3 regions of the Streptomyces sp. NPDC088553 genome follow, and region 3 is predicted to be linked to each of the others. Evidence: riboswitches for the same ligand, from Rfam matches in the RefSeq annotation. Region 3 holds a riboswitch; each other region holds the start of a gene.

Region 1 (7,704 bases), on a different contig from region 3:
CGTGGTCACCAACGCGCTCAACATCGCCGGTGAGCTCGCCGTGCGCCCGCAGATCAAGATCGTCACCACCGGCGGCGTCGCACGCCCCCAGACGTATGAACTGGTGGGCCCCCTGACGGTCGGGGTGCTCAACGAGGTCGTGCTCGACGTGGTGGTGCTCGGGGTCGACGGGGTCGACGCCGGGCTGGGGGTGATGGCGCACCAGGAGGACGAGGCGAGCATCAGCCGACTCTTCGCGGAGCGGGCGAGCCGGGTCGTCGTGGTGACCGACTCCTCGAAGATGGGCCGCCGGGCCTTCGCGCGGATCTGTGGTCTGGACCGGATCGATCTGCTCGTGACCGACACGGGCATCGACGCGGAGGCGGTCGCCCAGCTCACCGAGGCCGGGGTGAAGGTCCTCGCCGTCTGAACCTTCGGACGCCATTGGTATGCAGTTGGACCAATCCACAGCCCTATATCCCTTGGATCCAGGGCGCCCCGGGCTGTTAATCCACTAATTACCGCACGGCTGTATACCTTTAAGCTCCCCTCCCTCATCATGTCTCCGACGTGCCGCCGGGGCACACCGTGACAGGAGAGGCGGAGCATGATTCCCATCAGCCGCAGAGGATTCGTCGGCATCGGCGCGGGGCTCGTGGCGGGCGCGGCGCTGCCGACGGCCCGGGCCTCCGCCGCCGCCAGGGGGGCCACCGGCACCCTCACCGACGTCCGGCACGTGGTGATCCTCATGCAGGAGAACCGCAGCTTCGACCACTACTTCGGCACCCTGCGCGGTGTACGGGGCTTCGGCGACCGCGCCGCGGGCAACATCCCCGGCGGCTGGGGCACGTTCAACCAGCCCAACTGGGGCGGCCGCCAGTACCCCTGGAAGCTCAGCGACACCCCGCCCGCCGGCGGTGTGGACGGCGAGACCCTCGCCCAGTGCAACGGCGACCTGCCGCACAGCTGGACCTCGCAGCACGCCGCCTGGAACAAGGGCCGCCTCGACAACTGGGTCACCGGCGTGGGCAACACCCGGACGCTCGGCCACCTCGACCGCGAGGACATCCCCTTCCACCACGCGCTCGCCGACCACTACACGATCTGCGACGCGTACTTCTGCTCGGCGCTGAGCGCCACCGGCCCCAACCGCACCTTCCTGTGGAGCGGGAAGATCGACGGCTCCAGCAAGGACGGCGGCGACGAGTCGGGACTCACCTGGGAGACGTACGCCGAGGCACTCCAGCGGGCCGGGGTGAGCTGGAAGGTCTACCAGAACGCCCAGGACAACTACGGCGACAACGGTCTCGCGTACTTCAAGAAGTTCACCGACGCTCGGCCCGGAGACCCGCTGTACGACCGCGGCATGGGCTCGGTCCCCAAGGTGACCGGCTCGACCCCGGACGACATCGCCGCCGCGATCCGCGCCGACGTCGTCGCGGGCACCCTGCCCCAGGTGTCGTGGGTGGTCGCGAGCGAGGCGTTCTCGGAGCACCCCTACGCACCGCCCGGGGACGGCGCGCACTTCGTCGACCTCGTCTACCGCGCGCTCGCCGCCGACGCCGATGTGTTCGACTCGACGGTGCTGTTCCTCAACTACGACGAGAACGACGGCTTCTTCGACCACGTGCCGCCGCCGGTCGCTCCCCCGGGCACCCCGGGCGAGTACCTCGACGGCGTACCGATCGGCCTGGGCTTCCGGGTCCCCATGATTGTCATGTCCCCGTGGACCCGGGGCGGCTGGGTCAGCTCGGAGGTCTTCGACCACACCTCGGTGCTGCGCTTCATGGAGACCTGGACGACCGCCCTCGGCACCCCGGCCACCTGCCCCAACATCAGTGCCTGGCGACGGAAGGTGACGGGCGATCTGACCGGCGTCTTCGACTTCGCCCATCCGGTGTACGGCGTACCGGCCGGCCTTCCCTCCACGGCTAAGGTCATCGGCCAGGCGACCTGCGGTCCGCTGCCGAACCCGGCGCCCCAGAACAACGCCCAGCCCGCACAGGAGCCCGGCACCCGGCCGGCCCGCGCCCTGCCGTACCAGGTGAACGGCAATCTCGACCGCTTCGAGTTCGGGGCCGCGGGCAAGATCCTCGCCTGGTTCTCGATGACGAACCAGGGCACCGAGGCCAAGCGGGCGGCCCACTTCTCGATCCACCCGCACCAGCACCGCGACACGGCCGCCTGGCAGTACACCGTCGACCCGGGCGGCACGGCCACCGACTACTTCAACATCGGCCTGGGATCGGGGTCCGGCAAGTACGACATCTCGATGATGGGCCCCAACCGCTTCCTGCGCCGGTTCATCGGGGACGCCTCCAAGGCCGGCAAGGCCATCGAGGTGACCTCCCGGTTCGCGACCGAGGCGGGGACGGGCCGGACGGCCCTGTGGTTCAAGCTGAGCAACACCTCGGCCGGACCGGTGACCTTCACGATCCGCTCGAACGCCTACCGCACCGACGGCCCCTGGACCTACACGGTCCCGGCCAACTCCACACGGGAGGACTTCTTCAACGCGGTCGCCTACAACAACGGCTGGTACGACTTCACCGTTCTGGCCGACATCGACGGGACCTGGTCGCGCCGGTACACCGGTCACATCGAGACCGGAGCTCCGAGCATCACCGGCTGATCCCGCCCCCGGATGCGGGGCGGCGGCCGCTTCGGCGCCGCCCCGCACCTGCGGACAGGCCATCAGGCATGGGGCGTCAGGGCCGTCAGCGTCCGGCGTGCGCCGCGCGGTGGATCGTCGCGTCGAGAAGGGCCACCGCCTCGGCGGCCGTACGGCCCGGGGCACGGTTCCACGGCCCGATCAGCTCGTGCCACCCCCGCGACCGGAGCTCGGCCATGATCCAGGCTGCCGCCTCGTTCATCGTGGCCGCGCTGCCGAAGCCGAGACGGTGCGCGGCGAGGAGGGCACCGCAGACACACCGGGCCCCGCGGCGGTCTCGCAGCTTGTACGGGGCGTTCTGCCAGCCCCACTCCGTCAGCACGAGGCGCGCGTAGCCGAGGTGGACCGAGGGGCGCAGCTCTGGCCGGCCGACACGGCGCCAGGCGTGCAGCCGGTCGGGCAGGACGGCCCCGATCCGGCCGGGGAGCCGATGCTCGGCGGGAGGGGACGGCGGCAGCGCTGCGAGCGCGTCGGCGACGAGCCGCTCCACCGGCACGGTGAGCAGGTCACGCCAGCTCTCCACGGCGGGCGCGGACACCGGCGGCTCGGTCCAGTCCGTGACGATCCGCTGCCAGGTGGCGCTCTCGTAGAGGGCGGCGGCCTCACGGTCGAGGGTCTCGGGGGTGAGCAGGGAGGCGGAGGGCGACATCCGGGCGGCTCCTCGGTCGGGGTGACTCCATCTTTCACGAGGAATGTCGGTTTTGCGACTTATGCCCTTGAGTGCCCACGCGGCCGAACGGGGCCTTATCGCCCACTACCCCATTAACAGAATTAACGTGCATATTCGGACATTGAGCACCTGGTGATGCGACTCACTTTCCAGAAGACTCCCCGGTGATCGGAATCCGCGCAGGCCGTGCGGGACAAGGAAGTTCGATGCGCGGGAGTCGCCCTCGATCTTGAATTCCATGAATTCGGTGATCCTTTCACCGACCCCTGGACCCAGATCCTCTTGTTCTCGGTCGCATTACTGGCCTACGGTCACCTCCATTCGAGCGGATCGCCGAATCCTGCCACCGTTCGAAATACCTCCCTTTCACCCGACGGCAGGAGCGGGGGACCCACGAATACGCCGGCCCGGATTCCGGAACGGCTCGGGGTGAAGCCGCGTGCGCGCGGCCGGACATCTCCAGTCCGAACCCGACAGCTCACCCCGAAGGCGCCGGAGAGGAATCCCGTCATGCCTGCTCACGGTAAGCACCGCCGCCCCCGCCGCCGCCCCGTCTCGCGTGGACTCGCGCTCGTCGGCACGGGCGGAGCCGCTCTCGCCCTCCCGCTCATCGCCCCGGCTGTGGCCGGCGCCGCGCCTGTCTCCGGAGCTCCGGAAACCGCCGCCAAAACCATCACCGCCCCCGCCGCCCCGGTCGCCACGAAGGCCGCCGCGAAGGCTCCCGCCGCTCCCGCCGCCGCGCGCACCTACACGGTCGTCAGTGGCGACTCGCTTTCTCTGATCGCCCAGAAGAAGGGAATTCAGGGCGGCTGGAAGGGTCTTTACCGCGCCAACAAGAGCGTCGTGGGTGACAATCCGTCACTTATTCACCCGGGCCTCGAACTGACGCTTCGTCCGGGTTCCGTGAAGGTCGCCGCTCCCGCGAAGGCCGCGGCTCCCACGAAGGCGAAGAAGACCGCCACGACCGAACGGGCGAGCCGCTCCGAGCGCCGGAGCGCCACCCCGGCCGTCGCCACCACCGGTGCCTCGGCCGCCGCTCCCGCGGCCGCCGCCGCTCCGGTCCAGGCCGTGCCCGTCGCCGCCACCCAGTACGCGAACAACCTCGACGGCTGGATCCGCGAGTCGCTGGACATCATGGCCCAGCGCGGCATCCCCGGCTCGTACGAGGGGATCCACCGCAACATCATGCGGGAGTCCTCCGGCAACCCCCAGGCCATCAACCTCTGGGACTCGAACGCCGTGGCCGGCACGCCCTCCAAGGGGCTGCTCCAGGTCATCGAGCCGACCTTCCTGGCCTATCACGTGCCCGGCACGTCGATGGACCTGTTCGACCCGGTCGCCAACATCACCGCCGCCTGCAACTACGCGGCCGACCGCTACGGCTCCATCGACAACGTCAACGGCGCCTACTGATCCCGGAAGTGCCCGGTGAACCAGGAGGTGGCGAGCTCCGCCACCTCCTCCAGGGCACCCGGCTCCTCGAAGAGGTGCGTGGCGCCCTCCACGACCTCCAGCCGGCTCTCGCAGCGCAGCAGCGACTCGGCCCGCCGGTTGAGGTCCAGGACCAGCGCGTCCCTGCCTCCGACCACGAGCAGCGTCGGGGCCTTCACCCGCGCCAGGTGGTCGGCCGCGAGGTCCGGCCGGCCACCGCGTGAGACGACGGCGGCCACGGAGGACTCGGGGTCGCCCGCCGCCCACAGCCCGGCGGCCGCTCCCGTACTGGCCCCGAAGTAGCCCAGCGGGAGACCGTCGCTCTCCGGCCGCCCGGCGAGCCACTCCGTGGCGCGGGCGAGCCTGCCGGCGAGCAGCGGGGTGTCGAAGACATGCGCCCGGTCGACCGCCTCGGCCTCGGTGAGCAGGTCGAACAGCAGCGTTCCGAGTCCCGCCCGGTTGAGCGCCCCCGCCACCGCCCGATTGCGGGGACTGTGGCGGCTGCTCCCGCTGCCGTGGGCGAACAGGACGATGCCGGTCGCGCCCTCGGGCACCGCGAGTCGTCCGGCGAGCGTGACACCGTCGGCGACGGGGATCCGTACGTCCGCGTCCTGGACGACCGGTCCGTGCGCGGCGCGGATCCGGTCGAGACAGGCGATGACCTCCGCGTCCGGGGTCTGCGTGAAGTCCTGGTAGAACTGTCCGATCGCGTAGAAGATCTCCGGCGCGTGCACGCTCACCGTCTCGTCGGCCTCACCCCCGAGCCGGGCCGTCCATCCGCGGGGCGCCACCGGCACCGCGAGGATGATCCGGGCGGCGCCCCGGGCCCGTACCACCCGGCAGGCCGCCAGCGCCGTGGCGCCCGTGGCGAGACCGTCGTCCACGACCAGGACCGTTCGGCCTCCCAGGGGAACGGAAGGCCTGCTGCCCCGATAGCGGCGGGCCCGCAGATCGAGCTCGGCGTGCTCGCGCTCCTCGACCGCGGCCAGTTCACGCGCCCCGACCCCGGCCTCGTGGAGCACCCGCTCGTTCACCACCCGTACGCCACCCTCGCCGAGCGCGCCCATCGCCAGCTCCGGCTGCTGGGGCACCCCCAGCTTCCGCACCAGACAGATGTCGAGCGGGGCATCGAGGGCGTCGGCCACCTCTGCCGCCACCGGCACCCCACCCCGCGGCAGACCGAGCACCACGACGTCATGGCCCTTGAGGTGGTCGAGCCGGGCGGCCAGCTGCCGACCGGCGTCGGTGCGATCACTGAAGAACATGGCCCGCCGTCCTTCCGCCTGCACGGCTCCGGGCTCGGGAAGGAACGCCGTGCTCCGTCCCCTGCCCGTCCCTCCAGGGTAAGACGCCCCTTCCCCGGCGGGCGGGTGAGCCGGCCGTCAGCGGGACTGGAGGGCGTCGAGGGCCACCGCCTGGGCTATCGCGAGCCGCCGGTCGAGCTCCGGGTCCGCTATGTCGAGCACGTACCGGTCGCGGAGACCGAAGAGCTTCTCCACGGACATCACCGAGCGGCCCGACTCGGTGAAGTCGAAGTGGTAGGGCACGACGAAGGGAAGCAGGTCGGCGTAGGGGAGGAACTCCCAGGCACGCCGCAGCAGCGCGAGGCCCTCGCTCCGCTCCTGCCCGGTCGTCTCCCCCTCGGCGCCCTCTCGGCTCAGGTGCCAGGTGCTGCGCAGCAGGGAGGCGCCGAAGTTCTTCCGGAAGCTGCCCAGCCGGGTTCCGGACGCTCCGTGGACGTCGTAGGTCGCGCCGAGGTCGACGACCTGGCGGGCCTTGAAGGTGAAGAGGACCTGGCGCCGGGACTCGTCGGTGTAGAAGGTGACGTGCTCCTTGAAGGCCAATCTCTTCTGATGGGCGAAGGCGACGAGTTCGCCCTCCTCGCCGTCCGCTCCCGCGGTGTGCACGAGGTAGCGGTTGGCCATGGGCGTCACCTTCTGCCGGACGAGGAAGCGGTGCTGCGTCTGCGCGAGGCCCATCGAACGTGCTCCTGCTGGTCGTGGGCGGGTCGGTGCGGGACCCGCCCCGTGAGGTCGTGAGCACGATGATCCGGTGTCGAGGGGCCGCACCGCTGTCCTCGAAAGTCGTCGCCCTCTTCGACGTTCGGATGAGATTCCTCGACGCCGACGCCGACGCCGACGCCCATGCCGGTACCGACGCCCATGCCGATGCCGATGCCGAAGTCGACGCCGAGCCGGCGACGGCGGCCGCGCCGTCAGCCCGGCCGTTCCACGGCCTCCCCGCGCACCACCGCGACCGGGCACTCCGCATGCTGGAGGAAGAGCGGCGTGAGATCCGCCGGTCCCGTCGCCGGCGTCCACGCGTGCACCACGCGCAGCTCCGCGCCGCGGGCGGCCGCCTCCGCGCAGGCGAAGTCCACAGCGGCGCGGGAGTCCACGGAGCCGTCGACCGCCGGCAGAACGGGCCCGCTCACGGCCGCGTACGCCGAGGACGGGGGCACGCGGCGTGCGCCGCGAGATGGACGGCGCGACCGAGCCGAGCAGCAGCCCGGTGAAGGCACCCATGCCCCGGCTGCCGACGACCACGAGCGCGGCCGACCGCGAGCGGGTGGCCAGGACGGTGAGCGGTTCGCCGACCACGATCTCCCGGCGACATCGATGTCAGGGGCGGTCGTACGGCCCCGGGCCACGGCCGTGTCGACGATGTCCTGGGCTGCTGACGGAGGCCTCCGTCAGGCGGGCCGTACGGGGAAGGGCCGAGGGGCACCTTGAGCGGCGGCCAGATGAAGGCGTGGACGACGCTCAGACCGGTACCGCGCAGCCTGGCCTCGCGCGCCGGGGCCTCCACGGCCCGCAGCGCGGAGTCGGAGCCGCCGACCCCGACCAGTACCCGTTCCCTGTCCTGGCCCCGGCCGCCCCGGCCGCCCTGGCCGCCGTCACCCGGGCTCCGGGCCACGGCCGGGGTTCGGGCACCCTGCGTGCCCTGACTCTCA
Region 2 (7,704 bases), on a different contig from region 3:
TTGCATACAGTGGCAGGACTTTTTCACATCGCGATCGAAGGGACGTACATGCCCATGGGTCACACGGCCACGGCCGAGGCCGGCTCCGGCGGCCTGACAGCGACCGAGCACCGGTTGGCGAACGGCCTGCGCGTGGTGCTCTCGGAGGACCACCTGACCCCGGTCGCCGCGGTCTGCCTCTGGTACGACGTCGGCTCGCGGCACGAGGTCCCGGGCCGCACGGGCCTCGCCCACCTCTTCGAGCACCTGATGTTCCAGGGCTCGAAGCAGGTCCACGGCAACGGCCACTTCGAGCTCGTGCAGGGCGCGGGCGGCTCGCTCAACGGCACGACGAGCTTCGAGCGCACCAACTACTTCGAGACCATGCCCACGCACCAGCTGGAGCTCGCGCTCTGGCTGGAGGCCGACCGCATGGGCTCGCTGCTCGCCGCCCTGGACGACGAGTCCATGGAGAACCAGCGGGACGTCGTCAAGAACGAGCGCCGCCAGCGCTACGACAACGTGCCGTACGGAACGGCCTTCGAGAAGCTGACCGCCCTGGCCTACCCGGAGGGGCACCCGTACCACCACACGCCGATCGGGTCGATGGCCGACCTGGACGCGGCCACCCTGGAGGACGCGCGGAACTTCTTCCGCACGTACTACGCCCCGAACAACGCCGTGCTGTCGGTCGTCGGCGACATCGACCCGGAGCAGACGCTCGCCTGGGTCGAGAAGTACTTCGGCTCCATCCCCGGCCACGACGGCAAGCCCGCACCGCGCTCCGGCGACCTGCCCGAGATCATCGGCGAGCAGCTGCGCGAGGTCGTCGAGGAGGAGGTCCCGGCCCGCGCGCTGATGGCCGCCTACCGGCTGCCGCACGACGGCACGCGCGCGTGCGACGCCGCCGACCTGGCCCTGACGGTCCTCGGCGGCGGTGAGTCCTCCCGGCTGCACAACCGCCTGGTCCGCCGCGACCGTACGGCCGTCGCCGCCGGCTTCGGCATGCTGCGGCTCGCCGGCGCGCCCTCGCTCGGCTGGCTGGACGTCAAGACCTCCGGCGGGGTCGAGGTCCCGCAGATCGAGGCGGCCGTCGACGAGGAGCTCGCCCGGTTCGCCGCCGAGGGCCCCACGCCCGAGGAGATGGAGCGCGCGCAGGCCCAGCTGGAGCGCGAGTGGCTCGACCGGCTCGGCACCGTCGCGGGCCGCGCCGACGAACTGTGCCGGTTCGCCGTGCTGTTCGGCGACCCGCAGCTGGCGCTGACCGCCGTCGACCGCGTCCTGGCGATCACCGCCGACGAGGTGCGGGAGGTCGCCGCGGCCACGCTGCGCCCCGACAACCGCGCGGTGCTGGTCTACGAGCCCCTGGCGGCCGAACAGAGCGAGAACGCCGACGGCGACGACGAGGAAGAGGGAGCGGACCAGTGACCGACGCCGCCGCGTCTTTGACGAGCATGGACTTCCACCCGCAGCCGACGCCCGGCGTCGCCCGGCCCTGGGCCTTCCCGGCCCCGGACCGCGGCGCCCTGGACAACGGCCTGACGGTGCTCACCAGTCACCGCCCCGGCCAGCAGGTCGTGGCCGTGGAGATCTTCCTGCCGGCCCCGCTGGACGCCGAGCCCGCCGGTCTCGACGGTGTCGCCACCATCATGGCCCGCGCGCTCTTCGAGGGCACGGACCAGCAGAGCGCCGAGGAGTTCGCGGCCGAGCTGGAGCGCTGCGGCGCCACGCTCGACGCGCACGCCGACCACCCCGGCGTACGGGTCTCCCTGGAGGTTCCCGTCTCCCGGCTGCCCAAGGCGCTCGGTCTGGTCTCCGAGGCCCTGATCGCCCCGGCGTTCCTCGAGACCGAGGTCGAGCGCCTGGTGCGCAACCGCCTCGACGAGATCCCGCACGAGACGGCCAACCCGTCCCGCCGCGCCGCCAAGCAGCTCTCCAAGGAGCTGTTCCCGGCCGAGGCCCGGATGTCCCGGCCGCGCCAGGGCACCGAGGAGACCGTCGAGGCGATCGACGCCGCCGCGGTCCGCGCCTTCTACGAGGCGCACGTCCGGCCCGCCACGGCCACCGCCGTGGTCGTCGGCGACCTCACCGGTGTCGACCTGGACAAGGTCCTCGCCGAGACCCTGGGCGCCTGGACCGGCGAGCCGGCCGAGCCGCTCCCGATGCCGCCGATCACCGCCGACGACACCGGACGGGTCGTCATCGTGGACCGTCCCGGCGCCGTCCAGACCCAGTTGCTGATCGGCCGGGTCGGACCCGACCGCCACGACAGCGTCTGGCCGGCCCAGGTCCTGGGCACGTACTGCCTCGGCGGCACCCTCACCTCGCGGCTCGACCGGGTCCTGCGCGAGGAGAAGGGCTACACGTACGGCGTGCGCGCCTTCGGGCAGGTGCTCCGCTCGGACGGCCGGGGGAACGGCGCCTCGATGCTCGCCATCAGCGGTTCCGTCGACACGCCCAACACCGGTCCGGCGCTCGACGACCTGTGGAAGGTGCTGCGGACGCTGGCCGCGGAGGGCCTCACCGACGCCGAGCGGGAGACGGCCGTGCAGAACCTGGTGGGGGTCGCGCCGCTCAAGTACGAGACCGCCGCCTCCGTCGCCGGGACGCTCTCCGACCAGGTGGAGCAGCACCTCCCGGACGACTACCAGGCCCAGTTGTACGCCCGGCTGGCCGAGACCGGGACGGTCGAGGCGACCGCGGCCGTGGTCAGCGCCTTCCCCGTGGACCGGCTCGTCACCGTGCTCGTCGGCGACGCGGCGCAGATCGCGGAGCCGGTGCGCGCGCTCGGGATCGGTGAAGTGACCGTCGTGACCGGCTGATTCACGCCGCCGACACGGCAAAGGAGGGCCCCGACGGCATAGTTCGTCGGGGTCCTCCCCTTTGTCCGTATTTTGATCAAGGATGGTTGTATGCCCTGTGGCATGTCTTACAAAATGTGTGTCCGGTTGGTGATTGGAAGACGATCCGCATAGCGTCGGTGCGTCTGTTCGTCAGTTGCACGTGCCGCACCCGCGGCATCGGACAGACATCGCCGAGTCCCCGTCAGGCGCGAGCCTGGGGAGCCGGGGACCCACACGTAGTCCCTGGGGTGAATCGGGCGCCTTCGTCTCGTACGGAGGGGCTCGTAGGAGACCTTCCTGCTCCGAACCCGTCAGCTAACCCGGTAGGCGAGAGGGAAGGAAAGGATCAGCCCCTACATGGCGTTCACCCGTGCCACCGGGAAGCATCGTGCTCCGAGCCGGATGGCGCGCCGCGGCGTGGGCATCGCCGGCGCGGCGACGCTCGCCACCACCGGCGTCATCGGAACCCTCGCTTCCCCGGCGCTCGCCGCCGACACGGACCACCGCTCGCTGGAGGACACCGGTCTCACCAAGGTGATCACCGAGGACTCGCTCGCCGAGCGGATCGACGCCCAGGCCGCCGCCCAGGAGCAGGAGGCCTTCGAGGTCGCCGCCAAGGCGAAGGCCAAGGCCGAGGCGAAGCGCAAGGCCGAGGCCCGTGCCAAGGAGATCCGCGAGGCCGAGCAGCGCGCGGCCCGTGAGGCCGAGCGTCGCCGCCTGGCCTCCTTCCAGCTGCCCGTCGAGGGCACGTACGTGTCCACCGGTTACAAGACCGGCGGCTCGCTCTGGTCCTCCGGCAGCCACTCCGGCATCGACTTCCACGCCGCCTACGGCAGCAACGTCGTCTCCGTCGGCTCGGGCACCGTCGTCGAGGCCGGCTGGGGCGGCGCGTACGGCAACAACATCGTCATCCGGATGAACGACGGCACGTACACCCAGTACGGTCACCTCTCCTCCATCGGGGTCTACGTCGGCCAGAGCGTCGAGCCGGGTCAGCGGATCGGCATCTCGGGCTCGACCGGGAACTCGACCGGACCGCACCTCCACTTCGAGGCGCGGACGACGTCCGAGTACGGCTCCGACATCAACCCGATCGCGTACCTGCGCGCCCGCGGCGTCAACGTCTGATCCAGGACGGATCCAGGACGCCCCTCGCGCAGGGGCGGAGCTTCCGCCCCCCCCGCATCGCAAAAGCCCCGGCTCGTACAGAGCCGGGGCTTTTCGTCGGTCCCGCGACATCGATATTCCGCCGGGGCATCGGAAATTCCGGCGTGCTGCAATAGAGTCGCAGATCGGGCGCAGAACAGGCGCCGTCGGAATTGACTCGCGCAGACCAAAGGCGGAGGTCGGACATGCGCATTCCCGCGCACTCGGTATGCACGGCGATCCGGGACGACATCGTCTCCGGCGTCTTCGAGCGGGGCAGCCGGCTGACCGAGGACCAACTGGCCCGCCGGTACGGGGTCTCCCGCGTCCCGGTCCGCGAGGCCCTGCGCACCCTGGAGTCCGAGGGCTTCGTCGTCTCCCGACGCCACGCCGGGGCGCATGTCGCCGAGCCCACCGAGCAGGAGGCCGCCGATCTGCTCGACATGCGGGCGCTGCTCGAACCGCTGGGGGCGGCCCGCGCCGCCCAGCGGCGCACGGAGGCTCACCTCAAGGTGCTGCGCGGGCTGGTCAGGCTGGGGCAGGAGCGGGCCAGGCGCGGCCAGGGCGACGATCTGCGCTCACTCGGCGGCTGGTTCCACGAGACGCTCGCGCAGGCCTCCGGCAGCCCGGCCCTGACGGCGCTGCTGACCCAGCTACGGCACAAGATCGCCTGGATGTACGCGGTCGAGCAGCCCGAGCGGCCGGTGGAGGCCTGGGCCGAGCACGGCGCGATCGTGGACGCCGTGGCGCGCGGTGACGCCGAGCGGGCGCGGTCGCTGACCGCGCTGCACGCGGAGCGCTCCCAGTCGCTGCACCGCCTCAAGCGGCCGGACCGCGGGCGTGTGAGGGTTTCGCAACACGCAGTCAACACGGCGAGTTCCCGGAATTAACGTGCGCATCGTATACATGGAATAGGAATTCGGTGCTGCTGCTCCGTGCTGCCCTGAAAGGGCGGCGGTGGAAAAGCGAAAGGCCGTGACCGCCGGAATTCCGGCGGTCACGGCCTTTCGTCGTACAGGGGTCGTGCAGAGGTCGTTCAGAGAGGGACGACCCGGATCAGACGGTCTCGGGGAGCTCGTCCAGGCCCTCGGCGACCAGCTTCGCCAGGCGGTCCAGAGCGGCCTCGGCGCCGTCGGCCTCCGAAGCGAGGACGATCTCCTCGCCGCCCTGTGCGCCCAGGCCGAGCACGGCGAGCATGGAGGCGGCGTTCACCGGGGTGCCGTCGGACTTGGCGATCGTCACCGGAACGCCGGAAGCCGTGGCGGCACGGACGAAGATGGACGCGGGGCGGGCGTGCAGGCCCTCGGCCCAGCCGACGTTGACGCGGCGCTCAGCCATGGTGTTGCCCTTCAAGTCTCAAGCGGGTTGTCTAGACCAGTCTCTCACGGGATGCTGCGTGCTCGCGCCGACCTTCGGCCCGGATCGGACCGCCGTTCGGCCCTTCCTCGCCGAGCGCGGCGTGCTCCTACCTTGCACGGCGGACCCCCGCCGCGCGAGCGGTGCCGCGGCCGTGTCGCGGCCGGTGCCATCGCCGTGGCGCGACCCGTGCCACCACCGTGCCGCGGCCGTAGGCTGACCCCATGCAGAGCGCGTCGGACCAGCCGCCGGAGCACGACTACCCCGACCACTGGGAAGCGGACGTGGTGCTCCGCGACGGCGGCACCGCGCGCATCCGGCCCATCACGGCCGACGACGCCGACCGCCTCGTCAGCTTCTACGAGCAGGTCTCGGACGAGTCGAAGTACTACCGGTTCTTCGCCCCCTACCCGCGGCTGTCCGCCAAGGACGTGCACCGCTTCACCCACCACGACTTCGTGGACCGGGTCGGCCTCGCGGCGACCGTGGGCGGCGAGTTCATCGCCACCGTGCGCTACGACCGCATCAACGACCGGGGCCTGCCCGCCTCCGCCCCGGCCGACGAGGCCGAGGTCGCCTTCCTCGTCCAGGACGCCCATCAGGGACGCGGCGTCGCCTCCGCCCTCCTCGAACACATCGCGGCCGTCGCGCGCGAGCGGGACATCCGGCGCTTCGCCGCCGAGGTGCTCCCCGCCAACACCAAGATGATCAAGGTGTTCACGGACGCGGGCTACACCCAGAAGCGCAGCTTCGAGGACGGGTCCGTACGGCTCCACCTCGACCTCGAACCCACCGACCGCTCCCTCGCCGTGCAGCGCGCGCGGGAGCAGCGGGCCGAGGCCCGCTCCGTGCAACGCCTCCTCACCCCCCGGTCCGTGGCCGTCGTCGGCGCCGGGCGCGCACCGGGCGGCGTCGGCAGGACCGTCCTCCGCAACCTCCTCGGGGCCGGGTTCACCGGACGCGTGTACGCGGTCAACGCCGCGCTCGCCGGGAACGACGGGCCCGTCGAGTTCGACGGCGTCCCCGCCCACCCCTCCGTCGCCGCCATCGGCGACCCCGTCGACCTCGCGATCGTCGCCGTCCCCGCCGAACGGGTGCCGGAAGTCGTCGCCGACTGCGGCGAGCACGGCGTCCAGGGCCTGGTCGTCCTCTCCGCCGGATACGCCGAGAGCGGGGCCGAGGGGCGCGAGCGGCAGCGCCAGCTGGTCCGGCAGGCCCGCTCGTACGGCATGCGGATCATCGGACCGAACGCCTTCGGGATCATCAACACCGCCGCCGACGTCCGGCTCAACGCCTCCCTCGCCCCGCAGATGCCGGCCGCCGGGCGGATCGGTCTCTTCACCCAGTCCGGCGCGATCGGCATCGCCCTCCTCGCCGGTCTGCACCGGCGGGGCGCCGGGCTCTCCTCCTTCATCTCGGCCGGCAACCGCGCCGACGTCTCCGGCAACGACTTCCTCCAGCACTGGTACGACGACCCCGGCACCGATGTCGTCCTGCTCTACCTGGAGTCGATCGGCAACCCCCGGAAGTTCACCCGGCTCGCGCGCCGCACCGCCGCCGTCAAGCCGGTCGTCGTCGTCAAGGGCGCCCGGCACAGCGGCAGCGCGCCGCCCGGCCACCGCGTGCCCGTCACCCGTATCCCGCACGCCACGGTCTCCGCGCTGCTCCGCCAGGCCGGCGTCATCCGCGTCGACACCGTCACCGAGCTGGTGGACGCCGGAGTGCTGCTCGCCGCCCAGCCGCTGCCCGCCGGGCCCCGGGTCGCGATCCTCGGCAACTCCGAGTCCCTGGGCCTCCTCACGTACGACGCCTGCCTGACGGAGGGGCTGCGCCCGCTGCGGCCGCTCGACCTCACCACGGCGGCGGAACCGGCGGACTTCCGGGACGCCCTCGTGGCGGCGCTCGCGGACGAGACCTCCGACGCGGTCGTCGTGAACGCGATCCCGTGGGTCGGCGAGAACGGCGCCACCGAGTTCGGCGACGGAGAGGTCCTCGCGGCCTCCCTCCGCGAAGCCGTCGCCTCCGCCCAGGCCCCCACGAAGCCGGTCGTCGTCGTCCACGTGGAGATGGGCGGCCTCGCGGAGGCGCTCGCGGTCGCCACGAGCACCCGCCCGACGGCCCCGGGCCGGGGCGCGGCGGCCGCCGCGGGACCCCGGCCGTCCGGGCCCCCGGCCGGACCGGGGGCCGGGACCGCCGTCCCCGGGATCGTCCCCGGCGCCGAGCAGGCCGGCCCCGGGCCCGCCGTGCCCGGGGCCGAGACCACCGGCCTCCGGCCAGACACCCGCGGGGCGGGCCCCGGGCCGGCCGGCCGGGGTGTGGGCGGCGCCGTGTCCGCCGTCGGCGTCCAGGGAGCGGCCGCAAGCGCGCCGGCCCTCGCCCC
Region 3 (7,704 bases):
GGAACCCGGACCCTCGACCCCTACTCGAAGCTCCTCTCGAACCGGATCGTCTTCCTCGGGACGCCGATCGACGAGACGTCGGCCAACGACGTCATCGCCCAGTTCCTGTATCTGGACCACGCGGGCCCCGAACAGGACGTCTCGCTCTACATCAACTCCCCCGGCGGCTCGATCAGCGCCATGACCGCGATCTACGACACGATGCGCTCGCTCCACTGCGACGTGGAGACCACCTGCCTGGGCCAGGCCGTCTCCACCGCCGCCGTGCTGCTCTCCGCCGGCACCCCGGGCAAGCGCATGATGCTCCCGGGCGCCCGGGTCACACTGCGTCAGCCCGCCATGGACGAGCCGCTCCAGGGCCAGCCGAGCGATCTCGACATCCACGCCCGTGAACTGCTCCGCCTCCGCGCGCTGATGGCGGGGATGCTCGCCGAGCACACGGGGCGGGACCGGGAGCGCGTCGACGCCGACCTCGACCGCCTCACGGTCCTGGACGCGCCGGCGGCGGTCGCGTACGGCCTGGTGGACCACGTGATCACGAACCGGCGCGCGGGCGCCGGCGGCACGGCGGGGTGAGCCGGCCGTGGTTCCCGAGCTGCCTCCGCTGCCCGCCCTGACCCGCGCCGAGAGTGAACTCGTCGACGCCTACCTCGAAGTCGTCGACCTCCTCGGAAAGATCAATCCATCCAGAGGCCCGCATACCTATGGCGCGTTGCGTGCGGCACAAGCCCTGGTAGGGCGGGCGGAGGCACTCCTCCAAGCCCTGACGCTCATGCATATGCGGGGCGAGAACGAGGTGCACGCGGACACATTGGCGCGCGCCCTCAGGGTGTTGGACGGTGAGCGCCGCGCGGACCGCGTCACCGTCCCGCGCACCCGGGCGAGTTGACATATCCGCGTGTCGTGTCGAGGTCCGGACGGCCGACGCGCACCGCAGAATCGCTCCCCCGTTCGGCGTAGTCGACGAGTCGACATATGTGCCGGGTGAGTTGCGCAACAGGTGTACACATCTGGCGGAATGGGGTGTTCCACCGCTGGTGCGAGGCTCGTAGGCCACACCTCCGAAGATCGCAAAGGCTCCCTGTCCACCCGTATGGATCAGTCGTGAGGAGCCTCACATATCGCCGTTTCAGCTCGGATTTCGACCTGTGTGTGGGTCAAGATCCCTGTCGACGACAAGCCCCCGCCACCGCGGCGGGGCGGTCCGGGCGGACGCCGAGTCCTGCCGCTGTCCCGGACGTCTGGTCGACAGGATTGGATCGGCAGGAGTGGAGGACCCGATTTTTACGGGGCGTACGCGCTGTTCCGGCAGCGAGGCCGTCCCTTGGGGTGAAGCCGCGTCAGCGGCCGGGCATCTTCGCCAGCCCGAACCCGACAGGTCATCCTTCGCAGGCGGCTGACGAAGGGTTGCGCATGACTGCGCAGATGCACGTCCCGTCCCTGCTGTCCCGGGCCGGAGCCGTCTCGGCTCTCACCCTCGCCGCCGTCGGCGGCACGCTGTTCGCACCCGGTGCGGCGGCGGAGGCCCAGGCAGCCACCACGCACGCGAACAAGGCACTGAGCGTCGCCGCGTCCAAGAAGGGAGCTCCGTACCGGTACGGGAGCACCGGACCCTCCAGGTTCGACTGCTCCGGTCTGACGCTCTACGCGTACAAGCAGGCGGGCAAGTCGCTGCCCCGCACCGCGCAGCAGCAGTACAACAAGACCCGGCACATCTCCGCCTCCACCAGGCAGAAGGGGGACCTGGTCTTCTTCCACTCCGGCGGGAGGGTGTACCACGTGGGCATCTACGCCGGGAGCGGCAAGATCTGGCACTCGCCCAAGACGGGTTCATGGGTGAAGCTCGACAAGATCTGGTCGTCGAAGGTCTACTACGGCCGCGTCCGCTGATCAGGCGGCGGTAGCGGTTCGTCCGTGGGGGGGGTGCGGTGGCGCCGCCGTACCCCTGACCGACAGCACGGGACCTAACAGCTCGCCATGGGGGCCACGGTCCACGGCAGAGTGATCCAGACCGTCTTGCCGCCGTCCTCGGTCGGCGTGACCGACAGACGGCCGCCGGCTTCCGCGGCCAGGACGCGGATGATGACCATGCCGCGGCCGTTGTCCTGCTGGACCGCCGCCGGGAGGCGGCGCGGCCGGCGCGGATGACTGTCGGTGACGCCGATGTGGAGCCGCTCGTCGCGCTCCAGACGGACGTCGACCGTGAAGGTGGGCGACTGCCCGAGCGTGTGCAGAACGGCGTTGGTGGCCAGTTCGGAGACGATCAGCCGGATCGAGTCCGCGATCTCCGCGGCGTCGTCCAGACCCCAGCCCATGAGGACGTCCGCGACGTACCGACGTGCTGTGGGGACCGAGGCGGGATCGCTCGGCAGCGTGACGGATGCTTCCTGGTGATCTGCCATGACGACGCTGTCCCTTTCCCACCGGGGCCACCGCCCCGGATTGCGCTTCGCGTCAGAGTGCCACCGATCGTGCCGCGCCGTGCGGCGTTCCACCAAGATATGTCCCCATCTGTCGCCCGAAGCGGTGAACTCTGGGGCCCGGAAACGCTCTTGGCGTCCTACCCGGCCGCGGGAGCGGTGCGCAGGATCGTCCGTACCGCGTGCTCGATCTGCGCGTCGGTCAGATCGGCGCGGGCCGTGAGCCGCAGCCGTGAGATGCCGTCGGGGACCGACGGGGGCCGGAAGCAGCCGACCGCCAGCCCCTGTTCCCGGCAGTCCGCAGCCCAGCCCAGGGCCGCCTCCGGCGAGGGCGCGCGCACCGAGACGACGGCCGCGTCGGGCCGGGCCGCCGTGAGACCGGCCTCGGTGAGCAGCCGGTACAGCGTGGTCGCGACGGTACGGGCCCGCTCGGCGAGGCCCGGTTCGGCCCTGATCAGACGCAGGCTCGCGAGGGCGCCGCCCGCGGCGGCCGGGGCGAGACCGGTGTCGAAGATGAAGGTGCGGGCCGCGTTCACCAGGTGCTCGATCACCCGGGCCGGGCCGAGGACGGCACCGCCCTGGCTGCCGAGGGACTTGGAGAGGGTCAGGGTGGCGATGACGTCCTCGTCGCCCGCGAGCCCGGCCTCGTGGAGGGCGCCCCGGCCGCCTTCGCCGAGGACACCGAAGCCGTGGGCGTCGTCCACCACGAGTCCGGCGCCGTGCGCGCGGCAGGCTTCCGCCAGCTCCGCCAGCGGGGCCTTGTCGCCGTCGACGGAGAACACGGAGTCGCTGACGACCAGGGCCCGCCGCCCGGGGTGCGCGCCGAGGGTCTTGCGTACGGCCTCGGGTTCGGTGTGCGGCACGACGGCCGTCTCGGCGCGGGCCAGGCGGCAGCCGTCCACGATCGAGGCGTGGTTGGACGCGTCGGAGACGATCAGGGAGTCGCGGCCGCCGAGCGCGGTGAGCGCGGCCAGGTTGGCGGTGTAGCCGGAGGAGAAGACGAGGGCAGCCTCGAAGCCGCAGAACTCGGCGAGCTCGCGCTCCAGCCGGGTGTGCAGCCGGGTGGTGCCGGTGACGAGCCGGGAGCCGGTGGAGCCGGCGCCCCAGCGCCTCGCCGCGTCGGCGGCCGCCTCGGTGACCTCCGGGCGGCGGGTGAGGCCCAGGTAGTCGTTGCCCGCCAGGTCGAGCAGGTCCGACTCGGCGGCCCGTGGCCGCAGCGTACGGACGAGACCGGCGTCCGCCCGGCGGCGCGCCTCGGCGTCGGTCCAGTCGAACGCGGTACGGCGGGGGCCCGCGGCCCCCGCGTCGTCGGCCTGTGGCATTCGGCGATCCTTTTGTAGGCAGCGCACAGACCCTAACCGGAGGATGCCGAGGTCGGGATGTGGTCATCCACACACCTCTATCGGGGGCGTTTGTTCGGATCCTCCTTGGCCAGGGGGTGGGCGGTAGGCAAGGATCAGCGTTTATGGACCTGCTGAACACGCTGGTGGAGAAGGGGCTGCGGCGCGAGCTGCCGACCCGTGAAGAAGCGCTCGCCGTCCTGGCGACCTCCGACGACGAACTGCTCGATGTGGTGGCGGCGGCCGGCAAGGTGCGCCGTCAGTGGTTCGGGCGCCGGGTGAAGCTCAACTACCTGGTGAACCTGAAGTCGGGCCTGTGCCCCGAGGACTGCTCGTACTGCTCGCAGCGGCTCGGCTCCAAGGCCGAGATCCTCAAGTACACCTGGCTGAAGCCGGACGAGGCCTCGCAGGCCGCCGCCGCGGGTGTCGCGGGCGGGGCCAAGCGGGTGTGTCTGGTCGCGAGCGGCCGCGGTCCGACGGACCGGGACGTCGAGCGGGTCGGCAGGACCATCGAGGCCATCAAGGAGCAGAACGAGGGCATCGAGGTGTGCGCCTGTCTGGGCCTCCTCTCGGACGGCCAGGCGGAGCGGCTCAAGGACGCCGGCGCCGACGCGTACAACCACAACCTGAACACGTCCGAGGCGACGTACGCCGGAATCACCAAGACCCACACGTACGCCGACCGGGTGGACACCGTGCAGAAGGCGCACGCCGCCGGTCTGTCGGCCTGCTCGGGTCTGATCGCCGGCATGGGCGAGACCGACGAGGACCTCGTCGACGTCGTGTACGCGCTGCGCGAGCTCGACTCGGACTCGGTGCCGGTCAACTTCCTCATTCCCTTCGAGGGGACGCCGCTCGCCAAGGAATGGAACCTCACCCCGCAGCGCTGTCTGCGGATCCTGGCGATGGTGCGGTTCGTCTGCCCCGACGTCGAGGTGCGGATCGCGGGCGGCCGTGAGGTGCACCTGCGCTCGATGCAGCCGCTCGCGCTGAACATCGCGAACTCGATCTTCCTCGGCGACTACCTGACGAGCGAGGGCCAGGCCGGCCAGGCCGACCTGGACATGATCGCGGACGCGGGCTTCGAGGTGGAGGGCGCGGGCACGACGACGCTCCCGAAGCACCGCGCGGACGCGCTCGCCGCGGCGGGCGGCGGCTGTGGTTCCCAGGCGTCGGCGGGATGCGGCTCGCACGACGCGTCGGAAGGCGCGGGCTGCGGCTCGCACGACGCGGCCGGTGGCGGCTGCGGTCCGTGCGGCGGTCACGCGCAGGCGGCCCCTGCGGCGGAGCCCGCCGCCGAGCCCGCGAACGAGGTGCCGGGCGCCCGTCCCGACCTCGTGGCGGTGCGCCGCCGCGGCGCCGGGACGGAGCTCGCCCCGAATGCGTAACGACGAACTGCTCGCCCTGGACCGGGCACACGTCTGGCATCCGTACGGGCCCATGCCGGGACGCACGGAGCCGCTGGTCGTCGAGTCCGCGTCGGGCGTCCGGCTCCGGCTCGCCGAACCGGTGCACGGCCAGGCCGAGTTGATCGACGGCATGTCCTCGTGGTGGTCGGCGCTCCACGGCTACAACCACCCCGTCCTCAACGAGGCGGCGCACAGCCAGCTGGACCGGATGAGCCACGTCATGTTCGGCGGGCTCACCCACGAGCCGGCCGTGCGGCTCGCCACCCGTCTGGTCGAGATCACCCCGGAACCGCTCCAGCACGTCTTCCTCAGCGACTCCGGCTCGGTCTCCGTCGAGGTCGCGGCCAAGATGTGTCTGCAGTACTGGCGCTCGGTGGGCCGGCCCGGCAAGCAGCTCCTGATGACCTGGCGTGGCGGCTACCACGGGGACACCTGGCAGCCGATGTCGCTGTGCGACCCCGAGGGCGGGATGCACGAGCTGTGGTCGGGCGTGCTCCAGCGCCAGGTGTTCGTCGACGCGCCGCCGGTCACGTACGAGGAGTCGTACGCCCGGATGCTGCGGGAGCAGATCGCCCTCCACGCGGACGAGGTCGCCGCGGTGATCGTGGAGCCGGTGGTGCAGAACGCGGGCGGGATGCGGTTCCACCCGCCCGAGTACCTGCGGGTCCTCCGCGAGGCCTGCGACGAGCACGGGGTCCTCCTGATCTTCGACGAGATCGCGACCGGCTTCGGCCGGACGGGCACGCTGTTCGGCGCCGGCCAGGCCGGTGTCTCCCCCGATGTGATGTGTGTGGGCAAGGCGCTGACGGGCGGTTACCTGTCGATGGCGGCCACGCTCTGCACGACGGAGATCGCCGAGGGCATCTCGCGCGGCGAGGTTCCCGTCCTGGCGCACGGGCCGACCTTCATGGGCAATCCGCTGGCCGCCGCGGTGGCCTGCGCGTCGATCGACCTGCTGATGTCCCAGGACTGGGCGCTGGAGGTCAAGCGCATCGAGACGGGACTCCGCGAGGGGCTCGCCCCCGCCGCGGAACTCCCCGGTGTGCGCGACGTGCGGGTGCTCGGCGCGATCGGCGTCGTCCAGCTCGACCACGACGTCGACATGGCCGCGGCCACGGAGGCGGCGGTCCGGTCGGGCGTGTGGCTGCGCCCGTTCCGCGACCTGATCTACACGATGCCGCCGTACGTGACGGGCGACGAGGACCTGGCCCGCATCTGCGCCGCGGTGCGCGCGGCGGCGGTCGCGGGCTGACGGGAAGAACGGGAAACGGGAGAACGGGGAGAACCGTGGGAATCATCGTCGTCAGCGGTACGGGTACGGAGATCGGCAAGACCGTCGTGACCGCCGCCGTCGCCGCCGTCGCCACCGCCGCCGGCCGTACGGTCGCCGTCCTCAAGCCCGCGCAGACCGGCGTCGGGCCGGACGAGCGCGGTGACGCGGACGAGGTCGTCCGGCTCTCGGGCGCGGTGGGCTCGGCCGAACTGGGTCGTTTCCCGGAGCCGCTGGCCCCGGGGACGGCGGCCCGGCGGGCAGGGCTCGCCCCGGTCGGGCCCGCGGAGGTCGCCGAGGCCGCGCGGCGGCTGGCCGCCGAGTACGACCTGGTGCTCGTGGAGGGGGCGGGCGGGCTGCTCGTCCGCTTCGACGAGGAGGGCGGCACGCTCGCGGACGCGGCGGCGCTGCTCGGCGCGCCCGTTCTGGTGGTCGTCCCCGCCGGTCTGGGGACGCTCAACTCCTCGACCCTGACGGCGGAGGCGCTGCGGGCGCGCGGGATCGAGCAGCTGGGCGTGGTGATCGGCAGCTGGCCGGACGCGCCGGACCTGGCGATGCGCTGCAACCTGGCGGACCTGCCGCGGGAGGCGGACGCGCCGCTCCTCGGAGCCGTACCGGAGGGGTCGGGGTCGCTGGGCCCGGCGGAGTTCCGGGCGGCGGCGGGCGGGTGGCTGGGGCCGGAGCTCGGCGGCACGTGGGACGGGGACGCGTTCCGGGAGAAATTCGCGGAGCCGTACGCGGGAGCTTCGTAGCGGCAGGACGCGGGGGCCTCGTGACGCTTGACGCCGGGGTCCGCGGAGCAGGAGGCGGGGCCTCGTGAGGCGTGACGCGGGGGCCCGCGGAGCAGGCGGCGGGGCCTTGTGACGCGTGACGCGGGGGCCCGTGGAGCAGGCGGCGGGGCCTCGTGACGCGTGACGCGGGGCCCCGTTTCGAGGGACGCGCGTGCCTTCACTCCGTAGGCTGGAGGCATGCGCGCTCACGTTCAGGAGATCGTCTTCGACTGTGCCGATCCGGCCGCTCTGGTCCGGTTCTGGGCAGGGCTCCTCGGTGGTGATCCGGTCGACCGGAGCGGCGACTGGTCGTACGTGGACCCGCCGGATTTCGTCCGGCTCGCCTTCCAGCGGGTGCCGGAGGGCAAGGCCGTGAAGAACCGCGTCCATCTCGACCTGGAGGTCGAGGACCCGGTCCTGGCCGCCGACGAGGCACTGGCCGCGGGCGCGTCCCGGGTCGGCGGGCCGGTGACGGACGAGCAGGGCTCCTTCCAG

The links. Region 3 has a riboswitch for cyclic di-AMP ahead of ACIP8Z_RS04560 (C40 family peptidase). Riboswitches for the same ligand answer to the same signal wherever they lie in the genome.
Region 1: it holds a riboswitch for cyclic di-AMP, as region 3 does, so the genes downstream of both, ACIP8Z_RS06590 (transglycosylase SLT domain-containing protein) here and ACIP8Z_RS04560 (C40 family peptidase) in region 3, are expected to answer to the same signal.
Region 2: it holds a riboswitch for cyclic di-AMP, as region 3 does, so the genes downstream of both, ACIP8Z_RS36565 (M23 family metallopeptidase) here and ACIP8Z_RS04560 (C40 family peptidase) in region 3, are expected to answer to the same signal.

Annotation. Positions count from the first base shown of each region.
Region 1 is NZ_JBIVMG010000002.1:310,704-318,407, forward strand. Features, by position in the region: gene ACIP8Z_RS06575 (DeoR/GlpR family DNA-binding transcription regulator) at 1-409, shown strand, start outside; gene ACIP8Z_RS06580 (phosphocholine-specific phospholipase C) at 587-2,611, shown strand; gene ACIP8Z_RS06585 (hypothetical protein) at 2,697-3,299, opposite strand; cyclic di-AMP (ydaO/yuaA leader) riboswitch at 3,642-3,825, shown strand; gene ACIP8Z_RS06590 (transglycosylase SLT domain-containing protein) at 3,831-4,733, shown strand; gene ACIP8Z_RS06595 (phosphoribosyltransferase family protein) at 4,727-6,016, opposite strand; gene ACIP8Z_RS06600 (hypothetical protein) at 6,134-6,730, opposite strand; gene ACIP8Z_RS06605 (universal stress protein) at 6,967-7,185, opposite strand; partial or broken gene ACIP8Z_RS06610 (universal stress protein) at 7,253-7,351, opposite strand.
Region 2 is NZ_JBIVMG010000016.1:146,922-154,625, forward strand. Features, by position in the region: gene ACIP8Z_RS36555 (M16 family metallopeptidase) at 49-1,407, shown strand; gene ACIP8Z_RS36560 (M16 family metallopeptidase) at 1,434-2,801, shown strand; cyclic di-AMP (ydaO/yuaA leader) riboswitch at 3,002-3,167, shown strand; gene ACIP8Z_RS36565 (M23 family metallopeptidase) at 3,180-3,950, shown strand; gene ACIP8Z_RS36570 (GntR family transcriptional regulator) at 4,175-4,858, shown strand; gene ACIP8Z_RS36575 (HPr family phosphocarrier protein) at 5,025-5,306, opposite strand; gene ACIP8Z_RS36580 (GNAT family N-acetyltransferase) at 5,549-7,704, shown strand, end outside.
Region 3 is NZ_JBIVMG010000001.1:1,025,667-1,033,370, forward strand. Features, by position in the region: gene ACIP8Z_RS04550 (ClpP family protease) at 1-576, shown strand, start outside; gene ACIP8Z_RS04555 (hypothetical protein) at 584-889, shown strand; cyclic di-AMP (ydaO/yuaA leader) riboswitch at 1,204-1,410, shown strand; gene ACIP8Z_RS04560 (C40 family peptidase) at 1,414-1,890, shown strand; gene ACIP8Z_RS04565 (ATP-binding protein) at 1,965-2,402, opposite strand; gene ACIP8Z_RS04570 (8-amino-7-oxononanoate synthase) at 2,561-3,742, opposite strand; gene bioB (biotin synthase BioB) at 3,886-5,148, shown strand; gene ACIP8Z_RS04580 (adenosylmethionine--8-amino-7-oxononanoate transaminase) at 5,141-6,421, shown strand; gene bioD (dethiobiotin synthase) at 6,457-7,191, shown strand; gene ACIP8Z_RS04590 (VOC family protein) at 7,408-7,704, shown strand, end outside.